Streptomyces collinus: one gene and its partner. The protein of the gene in region 2 binds, or shares a complex with, the protein of the main gene of each other region. Links are inferred from orthologs where the notes say so. Each region holds a gene or a part of one and is shown on either strand. Other genes may lie near its edges. The genes, in order: pcrA and uvrB.

Region 1 (9,092 bases), 3.3 Mb from region 2 along the record:
CTGGCCCTTCTGAAGGCCACCGCCCTGGAGATCGCGATCCTGGCCGGGCACCTCCTCCTCTATCCGTCCGGCATCACCCAGGAGCGCCGCGCCCCCGTCCCGGCACTGCCGGCGGACGGCGCCGCCCAACTGCCCACGGAGGCCAAGCCGCCGGTCCTGCTGCTGCACGGATTCATCGACAACCGCTCGGTCTTCGTCCTGCTGCGCCGCAGCCTCGCCCAGCACGGCAGGCAGCAGATCGAGTCGCTCAACTACTCGCCGCTGACCTGCGACATACGGGCCGCCGCCGAACTGCTCGGCCGGCGCATCGAGGAGCTCTGCGAGCGCACGGGCGCCGACCGGGTCGACGTCGTCGGGCACAGCCTCGGTGGACTGATAGCGCGTTATTACGTGCAGCGGCTCGGCGGCGACACGCGCGTACGGACCCTGGTCACGCTCGGCACGCCGCATTCGGGAACCCGAGTGGCGCCCTTCGCCGACGCGCACCCCATCGTGCGCCAGATGCGCCCCGGCTCACCGGTACTCGAGGAGCTCGCTCTGCCCGCCCCCGACTGCCGTACGCACTTCGTCAGCTTCTGGAGCGACCTGGACCACGTGATGGACCCGCTGGAGACGGCCTGCGTCGACCATCCCGATCTGACGGCGCAGAACGTGCGCGTGACCGGCATCGGCCATCTCGCTCTGCCCGTGCACCCCGCCGTCGCCAACGGCATACGGCAGGTTCTGGACACGGCACACGCGGGTGAACCGTCCGCCGAACACACCGGCGGTCTGACCGTCGCCTGAGAATCGTCATACAGCGATCACTCAGCGCCGAAGCACCGATCAGCATCGAACAAACTTCGAACACAGGGCCAAACCCGTGCCCGCCGTCCGCCAAAACACGGCCGAATGCCCGTTTCCTGCGCGGGCGAAACCTGCCGAAGATTGTCGTGCCCGCGTACCGCCGGGTACAGTCGCCGCACTGCTCTGGCAGCCCCTGTTGTCGAGGCGAAAGAGAAGTTGGTGAACGACCGTCACCCGTCGGGGACCATGACCCCGGCTCCGGCTTCCGACGCCGCCTCCGCGCACTACGCGTCGTACGGCACCCAGGAAGCCCAGTACGGCGACTTCACCACGTACGGCGACTACGCCGCCACCGGATTTGACCCCACCGGTACCAACGGCGCCGGTTTCGACGCCACCGGGCACACCACCGCGAGCTTCGCGACCGACCCCCTCTTCGGCGACATGCCGGGCAGCGGCCAGGACACGGGCGGCTACGACACCGGCCACTGGCCCACCGGCACGCACGAGAACGTGCACTACGACGCCTACGCGGCCCAGCACCACGCCGCCTACGACACCGGCGTCTACGACACGACCTCCTGGACGGCCGAACAGCAACCGATGTCGGCCATCCCGTCCCAGGCCCCCTCCCCCGACGCCACCGGGCAGTGGGAGTCCGGCGCCTGGCTCAAGCCGGACCAGTCCGGCAACCCCGCCGACCACACCCAGCAGTGGGAGTGGGGCACGCAAACCTTCGACACGGGCGCCTACGACGCCACGCAGTGGAACTCCGACGGCACCGCCGCATCGGACCCGGACGCGTACGAGCACCCCGCCGAAACCTTCGACCAGCACGAGACCTCGGCCTTCGAGCAGGTCGCCTACGACGAATCCGCCGAAGCCGGCTTCCACGACGCCGCCGTGGAGGGCGATGAACCGGCCGCCACCGGTGAACTGCCCGTCGTCACCCCGCTTCTGGACGGCCAGGAGGACGTCACCCCCGCTCCCTCGGGGCGTGCGGCCTCGCGCGCCGCTTCCCGATCCCGCCGCCGCACACCGCCCAAGCGCTCGGCGCTGATGACCATCGCGGTGCCCTCGGCCTGCGTGATGGGTGTCGCCGGGATCGCCGCCGTCTCCGTCGGCGCCTTCGCCGACGACAGTGCCGCGGACGCTCAGACGACCGCGGCGGACGCGCAGCCGGTCAAGCCGGCCGCCGCCAACAACAAGCTGGACACCCAGCTGCAGAGCCTCTCCGCCGGCGCCGACGACTTCGCCGACCGGGCCAGCCGTACGCAGGAGCGCATCGACCTCAAGGCCCAGCAGGCGGCCGAGAAGAAGCGCGCGGCGGAGGAAGCGGCCCGCAAGGAGCGGCTGCGCCCCAAATTCGCCCTGCCGGTCGCGCGGCACGGACTCAGCGCCTACTACGGCCAGTCCGGCATCAACTGGATGTCTCTGCACACCGGCATCGACTTCCCCGTCTCGTACGGCACGACCGTGATGGCCGCGACCGACGGCACTGTGCGCACCCAGTGGAACAGCGCGTACGGCAACATGATGGTCGTGACCGCCAAGGACGGCACGGAGACGTGGTACTGCCACCTCTCCACCTACACGGTCCCCTCGGGTACGACCGTGAAGGCGGGCGATCCGATCGCCCGATCGGGCAACTCCGGCAACTCCACAGGCCCTCACTTGCACTTCGAGGTGCGCCCGGCCGGCGGCTCGGCGATCGACCCGCTCCCGTGGCTGCGCAGCCACGGCATCGACCCTTCGTAACGTCCCGCCTGCCCCGCCGGTCCGTCCGACGGGGCTCACCTCACAGGGCTACAGCTTCTCCACCGGCGCGTACCGCAGCAGCAGCCGCTTCGGCTTGGTGTCACCGAAGTCGATCGTCGCCTCGGCGTTGCCGCCCGTGCCCTTGACCCCGACGACGGTCCCGAGCCCGAACTGGTCGTGTGTGACGCGGTCCCCGACGGCCAGTGACACCACGGGCTTCTCCGAGGTGCGCCGCGTGGCGAACCCGGAGGCGCCCGACGCCGACGAGCGCGAGCGGGACGAGGACAGCGAGGCCGCCACCGCCGAGACCGGCCCGGAGGACGCGGGCGCGGTGGCTCCCGTCCGCTTCCACTCCATGTGGACCGGCGGGATCTCCTCCAGGAACCGGGAGGGCGGGTTGTACGACGGCTGGCCCCAGGCGCTGCGCAGGGTGGACCGCGTCAGATACAGCCGCTCCCGCGCGCGGGTGATGCCGACGTAGGCCAGGCGCCGCTCCTCCTCCAGTTCCTTGGTCTGCCCGAGGGCGCGCATGTGCGGGAAGACGCCGTCCTCCATGCCGGTGAGGAAGACGACGGGGAACTCCAGGCCCTTGGCGGTGTGCAGGGTCATCAGGGTGATGACGCCGTCGCCGTCCTCCTCGTCGGGGATCTGGTCGGAGTCGGCGACCAGCGCGACCTGCTCCAGGAAGTCCGACAGCGTGATCTGCTCGTCCTCGCCGCGCTCCTGCTCGAACTCCATGGCGACGGCGGCCAGTTCCTGGAGGTTCTCGATCCGGGTCTCGTCCTGCGGGTCGGTGGAGGCCTGCAGCTCGGCGAGGTATCCGGTGCGCTCCAGCACGGCTTCCAGAACCGTGGCCGGCCCGGCGCCGGACTCTACGACGGTGCGGAGGTCCTCCATCAGCGTGTTGAACCGCTTGACGGCGTTGGTGGAGCGCGCGGCCATGCCGTACGCCTCGTCGACGCGCTTGAGCGCCTGCGGGAAGCTGATCTTCTCCCGCTGGGACAGGGCGTCGATCATCGCCTCGGCGCGGTCGCCGATGCCCCGCTTGGGGACGTTGAGGATCCGGCGCAGCGGCACCGAGTCCTCGGGGTTGGCGAGCACGCGCAGGTAGGCCAGGACGTCCCGGACCTCCTTGCGCTCGTAGAAGCGGACGCCGCCGACGACCTTGTAGGGCAGGCCGACGCGGATGAAGATCTCTTCGAAGACACGGGACTGGGCGTTGGTGCGGTAGAAGACGGCGACGTCGCCGGCCTTCGCGTGCCCCGCGTCGGTGAGGCGGTCTATCTCCTCGGCGACGAACTGCGCCTCGTCGTGCTCGGTGTCGGCGACGTAGCCGGTGATCCGGGCGCCGGAGCCGGCGTTGGTCCACAGGTTCTTGGGGCGGCGGGACTCGTTGCGCTCGATGACCGCGTTGGCGGCGCTGAGGATCGTCTGTGTGGAGCGGTAGTTCTGCTCCAGCAGGATGGTCGTCGCGTCCGGGTAGTCCTCCTCGAACTGGAGGATGTTGCGGATCGTCGCGCCGCGGAAGGCGTAGATCGACTGGTCGGCGTCGCCCACGACGCACAGCTCGGCGGGCGGGACCTCGGCCTCGGGCGGTACGTCGACGGGGTGCTCGGAGGTGCCGACCAGCTCCCGGACGAGGGCGTACTGGGCGTGGTTGGTGTCCTGGTACTCGTCGACCAGCACGTGCCGGAAGCGGCGGCGGTAGTGCTCGGCGACGTCCGGGAAGGCGCGCAGGAGATTGACCGTCGTCATGATCAGGTCGTCGAAGTCGAGGGCGTTCGCCTCGCGCAGCCGCGACTGGTACATGGCGTAGGCCTGGGCGAGGGTCTTCTCGAAGCCGTCGGTGGCCTGGGCGGCGAAGTCCTCCTCGTCGATCAGCTCGTTCTTCAGGTTGCTGATCTTGGCGCTGAAGGACTTCGGCGGGAAGCGCTTGGGGTCGAGGTCGAGGTCACGGCAGACCAGGGCCATCAGGCGCTTGGAGTCGGCGGCGTCGTAGATCGAGAAGCTCGATGTGAAGCCGAGTTTCTTGCTCTCGCGGCGGAGGATGCGCACGCACGCACTGTGGAACGTCATGACCCACATGGCGTTGGCGCGCGGGCCGACGAGCTGCTCGACGCGCTCCTTCATCTCGCCCGCGGCCTTGTTGGTGAAGGTGATCGCGAGGATCTGGCCCGGGTGCACGCCGCGCTCGGCGAGCAGGTGGGCGATGCGGTGCGTGAGCACGCGGGTCTTGCCGGAGCCGGCACCGGCCACGATGAGCAGCGGGGAGCCGGAGTGGACGACGGCGGCGCGCTGGTTGTCGTTCAGCCCTTCCAGGAGCGCGGCGGTGTCCACGACCGGGCGGGGTGCGCCGTCCCGGTAGTAGGCGTCCCGGTCCGGGGGCGCGTCGAACTTCCCGCCGAACAGATCGTCCGGAATCGACTCCGGAACGTGATCGTCCTCGGGCGGCGGCGGGGGCTCGTCCGCGGGGCCCCGCTGGGCCTGGAGGTTCGCCAGGAAGCTGTCGTCAAAGAGGCTGCTCATCGCTCTCCGAGTCTAGGGCGCCCCACTGACAGCCCGCCGCCGCCCTGAGAACATCGCCGGGCGCCCGACCCCCCGGCGACCGGCCGGCGGCGCATTGTCGCCCTCCATGACCGCATGATCACGGCCTGCTACACCCCCCGCAATCATGGATGAAACGTGACCAAACCCCCTCGATCATTCACTCTCGGCAACGTTCATGACCGAGGTCACGAAAATGTATCGGGCATATCACCCATCAACCTTCACAGGGGCCACACGAGTTGGCTACCGTGCGACCAGGCCGCATGACCCCCACCGGCGAACGTCGCCGGGCCGCGCGGCCTCCGCCGAGTCCGGTGTGCCGCAGTGGCAGCCGGAGCCGGGGACCCAACCGTGAACCTGGGGTGAATCGGCCCGACTCCCTGTGCGGAGAAGGCCGTAGGGCAAACCTTCCGAACCACCCGCCCGAACCCGACAGCTAACCCGGTAGGCGGAACGTGGAAGGAGTCGCCTCCCTTGGCGTCGCACCGCAAGTCGCGTCCTACGGGTACGCGCGTGGCAGGCATACGGACCCCCGCCCTCGCAACGGCGGCCCTCACCTCCGTGGCCCTGCTGTCCCAGTCGGCCAACGCCGCCCCCGAGGCCGACGACAAACCCAGCCTGGAAGAAGTCGAGAAGAAGGTCGACGACCTGTACCGCCAGGCGGGGTCGGCGACCGAGAAGTACAACGCGGCCAAGGAGAAGACGGCGAAGCAGCGCAAACGCGCCGACGCCCTCATCGACGACGTCGCGAAGCGCACCCAGAAGCTCAACGAGGCGCGCGAGGAGCTGGGGTCCTTCGCCTCCGCCCAGTACCGCACCGGCGCCGCCGCCCCGGACACGGCGACGTTCCTGCTGGCGGACACCCCGCAGGACTACTTCGACCAGACCCAGCTGATGGACCGGATGACGGGCCGCCAGAAGGTCGCGGTCGACGACTACATCGCGCAGCAGTCCGAGACGATGACGAAGCGCCAGGAGGCCACCGAGAGCCTGGAGGCGCTCACCGAGTCGCAGGGCGATCTGAAGGCCGCCAAGGCGACCGTCCAGCGCAAGCTCGCCGACGCGCGCGAGCTGATGTCGAAGCTGACCGCCGAGGAGAAGGCCCGGCTCGCGGCGATCGAGAAGGAGAAGCAGGAGGAGGCCGCCCGCAAGGCCGCAGAGCTGGCCCGGCAGCAGGCCGCGCAGCAGCAGGCGCAGGAGGAGGCCGCCCAGCAGCAGGACAGCGGATCCTCGTCGTCGGGTTCGGCGGGCTCCGGCTCGTCCACCTCGACGGCCCCGGCCGACTCCTCGTACGCCACCAAGGCCGACAAGGCGCTCGCCTTCGCCCGCGCGCAGATCGGCAAGCCGTATGTGTGGGGCGCGGTCGGCCCCGGCTCCTACGACTGCTCCGGTCTCACCCAGGCCGCCTGGAAGGCCGCCGGCGTCGACCTGCCGCGCACGACCTACGACCAGGTGAACGCCGGCACCACGGTCCCGCTCTCCCAGGCCCAGCCCGGTGACCTGGTCTTCTTCTACGACGACGTCACCCACGTCGGGATCTACATCGGCAACGGCATGATGATCCACGCCCCGAAGCCCGGCACGTACGTGCGCGAGGAGTCGACCTACTACGACGGCGAGTCGGCCATCCACAGCGTGGTGCGGCCGGCCTGAGAAGTCCCTGCGGGGCCGGTTCCAGTCAGTCGGATTCTCAGCGGTCTGTCGTCGGTCTGCCGTCTGCGACAGATCGCTGAGAAACGCTCCGCAGGGTGGCAGCGATGTCTTCCTGGGGCACGTCAGCGGCATTGAATTCGCGGCCTTGGAATGCCTGCCGACGCCCTGCGCGCTACGCAGCCCGTCACGAGTTCAGGTCAGTTGCATCCGGACATCGTGTAGATGTTGTCGACGACGACCCTGCTCCCGGACTTCATGTAGGAGTACGCCTCGCCGCAGCCGCCGCGCTTCTGGTAGACGGGCCCGGCGTAGGTGCTGTACGTGCCGAAGTCCTCGGCGTGAGGCGTGTCGGTGAAGTTGTCCTTCAGCCGGATGCCCATGGAGCGCGCGGCGCCGGTGTCGTTGAAGAGGACACCGCAGATGTACTTGTCGTACAGCTTGTTGGAGCCGCTGTACTTGCCGTTCCACCACAGGTAGAGGCTGGCGTTGGTGCCGTAGCGCGCAGCGCCGGCGGAGATGGTGTAACCGGAGCCGCAAACGTTGGCGGCAGCCGCGGTCACGGTGGCGTCGGCCTGCAGAAGGGCCTTGCCGTCGGCGCCTTCGATCATCTTGAGGCCCTTGCTGCCTCCGAGTTCGATGATCTTCGGTTTCTTGGTGTCTGAGTCAGCTGCGGCGTCAGCGCTCGTGGCGGTGACGGCGGTCAGGGCCAGGGCTGCGGCGACGACGGCGTTACGCCTGACGGAACGCGTGAACATAGAGCTCCCCTGTCATGTTCTCGATTCACAAACGGGTGAGACTTTATCCCCCTCGAATGTCGGGCAATGGTTTATTGAGCTGGTTTTGAGCTTCGCAAATAGGGAACACCATATTCCCTTTCCTTGCGGCGTAGTAAATAAGTCGGTTTTCGGTCACTGAAGACCGGCCATTCTGAATCCGCAGGTTCACACCGGCGGCTCGGCAGCGAGGGGCGCGCCGAGCTCGACCGGCCAGGCGTGCCGGGATGTCCCGTCACGCTTTTTGAGGGGCACGCGCGCGTGCCCTTCCCGTAACGGGTGCGGCGCTCTCTAGCATCGGCACTATGTCCGGTCCCTCCCCGTTTGCCACCTGGTGGTCGACGTACGCGCTGGCGACCGGCATCGTGTCGGTCGGTCTCGACTCGGCGGGGTACGAGGTCCTCTCCCGCATCGCCCTCGCCCTGGCCTGCGCGGCCTTGGCGGCGGCGGGCGCCGGCCTCGTCCAGCGCGCACGCGGCGGGTGGCGGGCGGAGACGCCCGCCGAGCTCACGGCCGTGGCGGCGACCGCCGTCCTGGGCACCGGCTTCTCCGCGGCCGGCCTGCAGCCCGTCGCCGAGGCGCTGCTGGCACTCGCGATGCTGCTCTGGGCGGTGCTGCTCACCGCGGAGGCCGGGGGGCGGCACGGCACGGTGTTCCTGCGCTGCGTGGCCACCCAGGGGCTCGCGGTGCTCGGCGCCACGCTCGCCGCGGCCGATACGTCGGCCTGGCTCGCCCACGCGGCCCTGGTGCTGTTCTGGCTGGGTCTCGTGCTCTACGGCTTCGCCCTGTTCCGCTTCCAGCCCCGGCAGGTGGAGGAGGGGCGCGGGGACCACTGGCTCGCGGCCGGCGCCCTCGCCGTCTCCGCACTGGCCGGGGCGAAACTCCTCAGCGCCGACAGCGCGCGCCTGTACCTGTGGAACGAGGACAACGCCGACGTCCTGCGCACGACGGCCGTCACGCTGCTCGTGCTCGCGCTGGTCGCCTGCGTCGCCCTGCTGCTCGCCGAGCTGTTCTGGCCCCGCCACCACTACGACGTGCGGCGCTGGGCGACCGTGTTCGCCGCGGTGGTGACGGCCGAGGCCACCATGGCCGTCGCCGCCGCCCTGGACGTCCCCTGGCTCGACGCCGTCGGAGAGGTGCTGCTGTGGGTCGCGGTGGCCGCGTGGCTCGGGTGCACCGCCTGGGCGGTCACCTCGGCCCGGGACGGCGCCCGGCGCTCCCGGGTCAGGTCCAGAGCACGGCGATGAAGATGTTCGCCGTCGTCAGCAGACCGACCAGGCCGAAGAGGCCCTTGTCCACCTTCTCGTCGTCCCGCTTCACATAGACCAGGCCGAGGATCACGATCAGCAGGGCCAGCTTCACGCCGATCTTGATGTTGTTCACGGACTGGTCGTCGGCCTGGTTGAGGCCGACCAGGGCCACACCGGTGACCAGCATCGTGAGCGCGCCGTGCAGCATGGCGGGGGTGTAGCGGGCGGTACCCTCGCCCATCGCCTTCATCTGGGTGAGGAAACCGCCCAGGAGCGAGGCGATGCCGATGATGTGGAGGCCGACGAAGAGGTGGATGAGTACGTC
Region 2 (8,979 bases):
GTCGGCTCGGGCCTCCTGGATGAGCTTCCAGGCCGTGTAGATGAGGAACGCGCCGAAGATGTAGAACACCCAGGCGAAGCTGGCGAGGATCGCCGCACCGGCGGCGATGAAGATCGCTCGCAGGACCAGGGCTATGAGGACACCGATCAGCAGCACACGCTGCTGGTACTGCGACGGAACCGCGAACTTCGCCATGATCAGGACGAAGACGAACAGGTTGTCGACGCTCAGTGACTTCTCGGTGATGAAGCCGGCGAAGAACTCACCGGCGGGCTGGCCGCCGGCGAACAGGAGCAGGCCGAAGCCGAAGAGCGCGGCCAGGACGATCCAGACGACCGTCCAGATCCCGGCTTCCTTGATCGAAACGTCGTGCGGCTTGCGGCCGATGAAGAAGTCGACCGCGATGAGGGCGGCGAGGCCCACGATCGTCAGGACCCATAGGGTCATGGAAACATCCACTGCGCCTCCGGCAGTCGTAACGGCAAATGTCAGCGTCGTCGCTGCCGGAGGTCTCTTCCACCCAAGGATGGGCCGACGCCCCGGGATCTGGCCTGATCCGTATTGACGGGTACGCCGCAGCAGACAGGGAGTACTCCCCTCCGTGCCGTCAACAGTACCCCAATCACCAAGAACAGGTAAAGCGCTTGGCAAAAGACAGGCCAAAACCCCTGGTCAGGGAGCTTTACGTGAACTTGGTGCGGGCGGTGGCCACCTGGGAGAGCACCTGCTGGAGGACCTGGCTGCCGGGCGGCACGAGCGACGGCTCGTACGTCCAGGCATGACCGACCCACGGGTCGGCGAGGTGATCGTCGGCCACCGGCGTCAGTCGCAGCAGCGAACGCCACAGCGGATCGAGCAAAGGCCCGTATCCGGAGGACTGCTCACGGTCGGCCACCATCATCAGGTGGACACCGAAGGCGGGGCCCTCGTCGGCGAGGTAGCGCAGCTGATTCACGGCCCGGTCGTCGAAGCCGTGCGGGAAGTCGTTGACGATGAGGAGCTGCTGGGAGGTGTCGAAACCGGGCGGGAGGGAGTCGGCGGCGCCGCCCCGGACCGCCATCTGCACCAGGTCGACCCGCTGAGTGAGCCGGCCCAGTACGTCCGCCACCCCGGCGGCGCCGGGCACGGGCGGGGCCGCGAGCACCCCGGTCTGCACGAGGGGCGCCAGCGGCTGTGCCCCCGAGCCGGCCGGGTCGATGACGTGGACGGTGAACTCGCCCGCCGGGTAGACGGCGAGCAGCCGGGCCGCGTGCGCGACCGCCGTCTCCATCGCGAGACGGCTCATGGTGGGGGAATCGGTGAAGGAACCGTCGGACGATCCGGCCGCTCCGCTGTCGATCCACAGGCCCCGCTCCAGCGGCAGCCGGACCAGCATCGGGATGCGGATCCGGTCGGCCTCGGGGAGGTGGAGGTCGCCCAGGCGCAGGGCCATGGGGATCTCCATCGGCACCCGGTAGGCGTGCCAGGCCGGGTTGTCCCAGCGGGCGTACGCCGGTGGCAGTGCCGGTTCGACGACGTCGGCCTCGGCAGCGAGCTGGGCGAGGTCCCGGTCGAGGGCCTCCCGCGCCTGGGCGACGAGCTGGGTGTGCCGGGCCCGGGCCGCCTCGCGGGCGGCGTCGCCCTGCCCGCCGATCCGGCTGCGCGGGTCGGAGAGGACCTGCTCCAGCTCCTTGTCCATGCGCGACTCGGCGAAGTCGACGGCGCTGCGGTAGGCGGCGGTGGTGCGGGCCAGGTCCTCGAACATGCCCCACACCTGGTTGTAGAGCCGCTCCTCCATGGACCAGCCGGTCGCGTCGCCCGCGACGGGCTGTGCGGGCTGCCCGGGTGCGGCCGGGGGCGCGGTCGGCGGAGGCGGGGGCGGAGCGGCGTTCTGGCGGCGCGGGTGGCTGTAGTCGATGGGGCCGCCGGCCGTGGGAGCGGACGGCTGGGTGACGGCGTCAGGATCCGGGGCGGATCCGGGATACGACGGCTGCTGCGGAGCGGGCTGCCCGGGACCGCCGGGCGTCAGGCCGCCGTACGGCGACACCGGTGGCACGGGGCCCGGCTGAGGCGCGGTGCCGCCCTGGTCCGGGCCGAGCGCGGGAGCCGCCGCCTGCCGGGAGCGGTCGCCGTCCGCCGTGCGCGGCGGGGGCGCCTGCACCGAGCGGGCCAGCCCCTGGGACACCGCGTCGTTGATGCTGCCGGCGAGCTGGTGGGCCTGCGGCAGCTGCTGGTCGGTGAGGAGTTCGGCGAGGCCTCCCGCGTAGCCCTGGCCGACGGCGCGCACCTTCCAGGCGCCCTGCCGGCGGTAGAGCTCCAGGGCGACGACGGCCGACTCGGCCTCCAGGCCGGTGATGGTGTAGCTGGCGACCTCGCCGCCGTCGAGGCCGGTGACGGCGACGAAGGGGGCCGCGACCGCGCCGAAACGGACCGGCCCCGTCCCCCCGACGGGCAGGGCGAGCAGCACGCTCACCCGGTGGACGGCCTCCGGCACGGCGTCCAGGTCCACCGCGAGGCGATGATCGGCGGCGGCCTGCCGGGGGACCTCGAGACCCGGCTGGGTGGGCGCGCCCGGGTGGGCCACCCACTCCGCGCCGTGGATCCGGCCGTTCTCGTCACCGAGCGCGGCCACGGCCACGATCGGCGTACCGGCCGAGATCCGGATCTCGAGACGGGCCTGGGAGAGCGGGTGGTTCTGCCCCCGCACCAGCTCGGCCGTCATCGCCTTCGTCCCCCTGTGTCGTTGTGTGAAGTCGTGTGCTGCTCGCCGGGCCCGCCGGTCCGGGGCCCGGGGTGCGTCAGAGCACCGGCAGGATCGCCGGCATCAGGTCCTGGAAGGTGCGGCCGTTGGCCGGGTTGCCCAGGGCCGTCATCGACCAGCCCTGGCCCGTGCGGTGGACCTTGGCCATGATCTGGGCCGTGTACTGGCCACCGCCGGCGAGCGTGTAGCGGGCGAGCTCCTGGCCGTTGGTCTCGTCGACCAGGCGGCAGAACGCGTTCTGCACCTCCTGGAAGGTCTGGCCCGTGAAGGAGTTCACGGTGAAGACGATCTGGTCGATGTGGACCGGGACCCGCGCGAGGTCGACGAGGATCGCCTCGTCGTCGCCGCCCTGGCCGACACCGCCGACGAGGTTGTCACCGGTGTGGCGGACCGAGCCGTCGTCGCTCACCAGGTGGCGGAAGAAGACGACGTCGACCGGCTGCTTGTCCGCGAACAGGACGGCGGAGGCGTCGAGGTCGATCTCTCGCGTGCGCGAGCCGAACAGGCCGCGCCGGGGAGCCGCCTGCCAGCCGAGACCCATACGAACCGCAGTCAGGCTGCCGCCGTCGTTCTTCTGCAGACTGATGGCCTGACCCTTGGTCATGTTGACGGTCACGCGCTGATTCCCCTCTCGAACGTCCCCTGTTGCCGCGTAGTCGCGGTTGACCAGAACCCTACGCAGGGGCACTGACAGCGACGTACCCCGGTCCGCACTTTGTGTCGGTCTTGCAACACTGCCCGTACGCGGCACGCTGTCAGGCCAGACCCGCCTCCTTCATCTGACGCAGTTCCTTCTTCATCTCGGAGACCTCGTCGCGCAGCCGGGCCGCGATCTCGAACTGGAGCTCCGCGGCTGCCGCCCTCATCCGCGCGGTGAGCTCCTCGATCTGCCCGGCCAGTTCGGCCGCGGGGCGGTCGGTCGGCACCGTCTCCTCGGCCTTGCCCTTGCCCTTGGCGGACTTGGCCGCCCCGGCCGCCTTGCCAAGGGAGGGCACGGGTGCCTTGGTACCCCCGCCGTCCTTCTTCGCCTTGCGGTAGCCCGAACCGAGCAGCTGCTCGGTGTCGATGTCCTCACGGGCGATCTGGGCGACGATGTCGTTGATCTTCTTGCGGAGCGGCTGGGGGTCGATGCCCCGCTCCGTGTTGTACGCGATCTGCTTCTCGCGGCGACGGTTGGTCTCGTCGATGGCCTTCTCCATCGCCGGGGTGATCTTGTCGGCGTACATGTGGACCTGGCCGGACACGTTGCGCGCGGCGCGGCCGATGGTCTGGATCAGGGACGTGCCGGAGCGGAGGAAGCCCTCCTTGTCGGCGTCCAGGATCGCCACCAGGGACACCTCGGGCAGGTCGAGGCCCTCGCGCAGGAGGTTGATGCCGACCAGTACGTCGTACTCGCCGGCGCGCAGCTCACGCAGCAGTTCGACGCGGCGCAGGGTGTCGACGTCGCTGTGCAGGTAGCGCACCTGGATGCCCAGCTCCAGGAAGTAGTCCGTGAGGTCCTCGGCCATCTTCTTGGTGAGTGTGGTGACCAGGACGCGCTCGTCCTTCTCGGTGCGCTGCCGGATCTCGTGCACCAGGTCGTCGATCTGGCCCTCGGTGGGCTTGACGACGACCTCCGGGTCGACGAGGCCGGTGGGGCGGATGATCTGCTCGACGAAGCCGTCCGAGCGGGACATCTCGTAGTTGCCCGGGGTGGCCGACAGATAGACCGTCTGGCCGATGCGCTCCTGGAACTCCTCCCACTTCAGGGGGCGGTTGTCCAGGGCGGAGGGCAGCCGGAAGCCGTGGTCGACGAGGGTGCGCTTGCGGGAGGCGTCGCCCTCGTACATGGCGCCGATCTGCGGGACCGTGACGTGGGACTCGTCGATGACGAGGAGGAAGTCGTCCGGGAAGTAGTCCAGCAGGGTGTTGGGCGGGGAGCCGGGCGAGCGGCCGTCGAAGTGCATCGAGTAGTTCTCGACGCCGGAGCAGCTGCCGATCTGGCGGAGCATCTCGATGTCGTACGTGGTCCGCATGCGCAGGCGCTGGGCCTCCAGCAGCTTGCCCTGCTTCTCCAGCTCCGTCAGGCGCTCGGCCAGCTCCTTCTCGATGTCGTTGACGGCCCGCTCCAGGCGCTCGGGACCCGCGACGTAGTGGGAGGCCGGGAAGACGTAGAGGTGCTCGTCGTCGCTGATGATCTCGCCGGTGAGCGGGTGCAGCGTGGACAGCGCCTCGATCTCGTCGCCGAACATCTCGATGCGGACGGCCAGCTCCTCGTAGACCGGGAAGATCTCGATGGTGTCGCCGCGGACGCGGAAGGTGCCGCGGGTGAAGGCCATGTCATTGCGGGTGTACTGGATGTCCACGAAACGGCGCAGCAGCTCGTCGCGGTCGATCTCCTCGCCGACGCGGAGGGGGACCATGCGGTCCACGTACTCCTGCGGGGTGCCGAGGCCGTAGATGCAGGAGACCGAGGCGACCACGACGACGTCGCGGCGGGTGAGCAGCGAGTTCGTCGCGGAGTGGCGCAGGCGCTCGACCTCCTCGTTGATCGAGGAGTCCTTCTCGATGTAGGTGTCCGACTGCGGGACGTACGCCTCGGGCTGGTAGTAGTCGTAGTACGAGACGAAGTACTCGACGGCGTTGTTCGGGAGCAGCTCGCGGAATTCGTTCGCCAGCTGGGCGGCCAGCGTCTTGTTCGGCGCCATCACGAGCGTGGGGCGCTGGAGCTTCTCGATCATCCACGCAGTGGTGGCGGACTTGCCGGTGCCGGTCGCGCCGAGCAGCACGACGTCCTTCTCGCCCGCCTGGATGCGCCGGGCGAGGTCGGCGATGGCCGTCGGCTGGTCGCCGTTCGGCTGGTAGGGGCTGACGACCTCGAAGGGCGCCACCGTGCGTTCGATCTTTGAAACGGGCCGCATGGGTTCCACCGTACGACCCCGCACTGACAGCGGGCTCTGATCAGCGGTTCTGCGGGGTGCGGGACCCTCGGTGCTCCACGGTGCGGCGGGGACGGAACCTCAGGCGGTGGGCGGAGTGGCGGACGTGGGTGTGGGCGGGGATGCCGGGCTTCTGCTCGACGGGGGCGACGGCGGGTTTCCCCATGACCATCAGCGGGTCGAACATCACCACGACGCCCGCGAGGAGCAGGAACGCGAGCGGGCCGATCAGCATGGGTGCGAGCAGGGCCGCGGGCGACTCTCCCGAAGCGGGTTCGGCCGTGCCGTGCAGGTGGACGCTGAGGGCGGCCATGCCGGTGTAGTGCATGCCGCTGACGGCGAGGCCCATGACGAGACTGGCGCCCACGCTCCACAGGAAGCCCCGGACCTGCCCGGCGGCCCACAGGGCGGCGGTGGCCGCGCCCATGGCGATGGCGACGGAGATGCCGACGGTGACGGTGTTGTACTCCAGCTTTCCGTCCAGGCTCATGCTGGCCATGCCCAGGTAGTGCATCGACGCGATGCCGAGGCCTGTGATGGTGCCGCCGGTGAACAGGGCCGTACCGCGGGCTCCCTTGTAGCCGACGCTGAAGATCCCGACACCCACCATGACGATCGCAACGGCCAGGCTCGCGAAGGTCATCGCCTTGTCGTAGTGGATCGGGGTCCCGCGGACCGTGAATCCCATCATCGCGACGAAGTGCATGGTCCATATGCCGGAGCCGATGGCGGCGGAGCCGAGCGCGAGCCAGCCGGGGCGCCAGGAATGGGAGACGAGCATCGATCTCGTGGTGCAGCGCAGGCCCAGAGCGCCGCCGAGGCAGGCCATGAAGTAGGCCACGAGGGGTGTGACCAGGCCATAGCTGAATCCGTCGATCGTGCCCTGCATGCGCGGCTGCCCTTCCCGCCCGTGTACGTCCCGGAATTCCTGATGTGCGCCCCCTCCCAGGACCGCACGAGCGGTCAGGGTTGACGCAGAGAGTATGACCCCCACCGGAATGGTCGAACGACTTTCCGGCAAAGAAACACGCCCCTGCCGCAGTTGTGCGGTACCAGTGAGCGGAGTTGGGAGATCTCCGTTCAACGTGTGGTCATCCTGTACCCCTCTCGCGTTGACCCTCTGCTGTCACAGTTGTGCTGTCTGTGATGTCGCCGATCGCTCGTCGCGAGGAGTACGCATGCACGCGCGCGCTGTTGCCGCCTCCACCACCGCATTCCTGGGGACCGCCGCACTGTTGTTCCCCGCCTCCCCCGCGCGTGCTGCGGGAACCAGCACGTCGCCGCTGGTCATCGCACACCGGGGCGCCTCCGCATACGCGCCCGAGAACACCCTGGCAGCCGTGGACAGAGCGGCGGAACTGGGCATCCGCTGGGTGGAGAACGATGTGCAGCGGACCAGGGACGGCGAGCTGGTCGTCCTCCACGACGACAACCTGCGGCGCACCACCGACGCCGAGGAGGTCTTCCCCGGCCGGGCTCCCTGGAAGGTGAAGGACTTCACCGCTGCGGAGATCGCCCGGCTGGACGCGGGCAGCTGGTTCGGACCCGCGTACGCGGGCGCGCGCGTGCCGACGCTGGAGCAGTTCGTGCACCGATTGGAGCGGCATCACCAGAAGCTTCTCCTGGAGATCAAGAACCCCAAGCTGTACCCCGGCATCGAGCGGCAGACGCTGAAGGTCCTCAGCAACGAGGGCTGGCTCGACCGGTCGCATGTGGCGGGCCGGCTGATCGTGCAGAGCTTCAGCGCGGACAGCGTGCGGACCGTGCACGAGCTGAAGCCCGGTGTGAAGACGGGCCTCCTGGGGGCTCCGCGCGGGTCGGACCTGCTCGACGTCGCCGAGTTCGCCGACCAGATCAACCCCTCGCACGGCTCGCTCTCCCGGGCGTACGTGTCCTTGGTGCAGGCGTTCGACGGACCGCACGGCCGCCGTCTGGAGGTCTTCGCCTGGACGGTCGACGACGCGAGGACGGCCCGACGGATCGCCGGGTACGGGGTCGACGGGATCATCACGAACAGGCCGGATGTGGTGCGGAAGGCCGTGGGCGGCTGATCCCGCGCGCCGGGCGTGGCGGCGTTGTCAGTGGCGGGTCCTACTGTGGGGCGCATGGACAGCCAAGGGCAGGCCGAGCCGCCGGTGGTGTGGGCGGTCGTCGAGAGCGGGATCGGGCCGTTGCTGCTGGCCGCGAGCCGGGAAGGCCTGGTCAACGTCGTGTTCCACGCCACGGACGCAGTGCGGGACAAGGCCGTCGAGCGGCTGGCGGCGCGGCTGGGCACCGAGCCCGTCGAGGCGCCCGGCTCCCCGCTGCTGGCCGAGGCGATACGCCAGTTCAAGGCGTACTTCGCGGGTGAGCGACGCGACTTCGACCTGCCGCTCGACTGGTCGCTGATCTCCGGCTTCAACCGGGAGGTCCTGCGCGAGCTGGCCTCTGGTGTGCCGTACGGCCAGGTCGTCGGGTACGGCGACCTGGCCGGGCGGGTCGGCCAGCCGGGCGCCGCCCAGGCCGTGGGCATGGCTATGGGCGCCAATCCGCTGCCGGTGGTGGTGCCCTGTCACCGGGTCGTCGAGAGCGGCGGCGGCATCGGCGGCTTCGGCGGCGGCCTGGAGACCAAGCGGAGGCTGCTCGCCCTGGAAGGGGTGCTCCCCGAGCCGCTCTTCTGATGCGGCGACCCACGGCCCGGTCGGTCGCTGTGCCGGGCCGGGGCCGTCATCGTGCCTGGCCTGGTCGGTCGTGCTGCCGGGCCGGGGCCGTCATCGTGCTGGTCCGGTCAGTCGTGGTGCCGGGTCTGGTCAGTCGTAGTGCCTGGCTTCGAAGACGTTGCCGTCCGGATCGCGGAAGTAGAAGCTGCGCGTGGCCTTGCCCCGGGCCCCGAAGGAGCCGTGCGCGAGCTCGGACATCGGTACGGAGTGGTCCGTCAGCCGGCCCAGGAGGGCGTCGAAGTCGCCGCGAGGCAGCGACAGGCAGACGTGATTGACCGGATGCCCCGCGCTGTCGACGGAGCCGGGCAGCATCCTCATGCGCTCCGCGAAGCTCAGCGGCATGAGGTCCAGGATGGTCTCGTCGTTGACCCGCACGGACGGGAACGGCACTTCACCCGCAGCGAACTCCGCGAGCCTGACGGCCTCCATGCCGACGGCCTTCTCATAGAAGTCGACGGCGGCGAGCGGGTCGCGCACCCAGAGGACGACGTGGTCGAGACGCGGTATGTGATCCGTCATGCACTCCAGGCTCGTGACGACACCGTCGGCCCGCAAGGGTTTGGCCCGGCGCGCCGCCCGCCAGAGATGAGGGAGGGGAACGACTGACCGACCGACAGGAGGC

Evidence for each region.
Region 1: the proteins of uvrB (region 2) and pcrA are in contact, whole or in part, in a crystal structure (PDB 7EGT), measured with the Thermus thermophilus proteins. The link is inferred for Streptomyces collinus from one-to-one orthologs. Residues at the interface, in WP_096411307.1 of Thermus thermophilus: Glu23, Leu25, Arg26, Asp27, Gly28, Glu29, Arg30, Phe31, Arg55, Glu326, Asp327, Phe328, Glu379, Ser382, Gln383, His398, Gly400, Arg401; in WP_096412145.1 of Thermus thermophilus: His654, Arg656, Phe657, Gln666, Asp668, Glu669, Lys680, Arg681, Leu682, Ser683, Lys685, Tyr686, Ala687.

The regions. Positions count from the first base shown.
Region 1 is NZ_CP133771.1:5,428,030-5,437,121, reverse strand. The notes cover bases 2,332-5,407. They hold pcrA (DNA helicase PcrA), read right to left. Parts: upstream 5,071-5,407; coding sequence 2,593-5,070; downstream 2,332-2,592. Other genes in these bases: RFN52_RS24855 (M23 family metallopeptidase), read left to right, coding at 2,332-2,544. Also shown: RFN52_RS24860 (esterase/lipase family protein), read left to right, coding at 1-786; more of RFN52_RS24855, read left to right, coding at 1,006-2,331; RFN52_RS24845 (C40 family peptidase), read left to right, coding at 5,566-6,744; RFN52_RS24840 (hypothetical protein), read right to left, coding at 6,942-7,499; RFN52_RS24835 (tellurite resistance/C4-dicarboxylate transporter family protein), read left to right, coding at 7,823-8,764; RFN52_RS24830 (hypothetical protein), read right to left, coding at 8,742-9,092. UniProt on the Escherichia coli protein: A helicase with DNA-dependent ATPase activity. Unwinds DNA duplexes with 3'-5' polarity. Translocates on single-stranded DNA with 3'-5' polarity. Initiates unwinding more efficiently from a nicked substrate than double-stranded DNA.
Region 2 is NZ_CP133771.1:2,151,819-2,160,797, forward strand. What follows is about bases 3,069-6,031. They hold uvrB (excinuclease ABC subunit UvrB), read right to left. Parts: upstream 5,641-6,031; coding sequence 3,496-5,640; downstream 3,069-3,495. Other genes in these bases: RFN52_RS09675 (TerD family protein), read right to left, coding at 3,069-3,356; RFN52_RS09685 (MHYT domain-containing protein), read right to left, coding at 5,681-6,031. In the rest of the region: RFN52_RS09665 (TerC family protein), read right to left, coding at 1-459; RFN52_RS09670 (TerD family protein), read right to left, coding at 683-2,701; more of RFN52_RS09675, read right to left, coding at 2,778-3,068; more of RFN52_RS09685, read right to left, coding at 6,032-6,547; RFN52_RS09690 (glycerophosphodiester phosphodiesterase), read left to right, coding at 6,837-7,709; RFN52_RS09695 (methylated-DNA--[protein]-cysteine S-methyltransferase), read left to right, coding at 7,764-8,318; RFN52_RS09700 (VOC family protein), read right to left, coding at 8,448-8,876. UniProt on the Escherichia coli protein: The UvrABC repair system catalyzes the recognition and processing of DNA lesions. A damage recognition complex composed of 2 UvrA and 2 UvrB subunits scans DNA for abnormalities.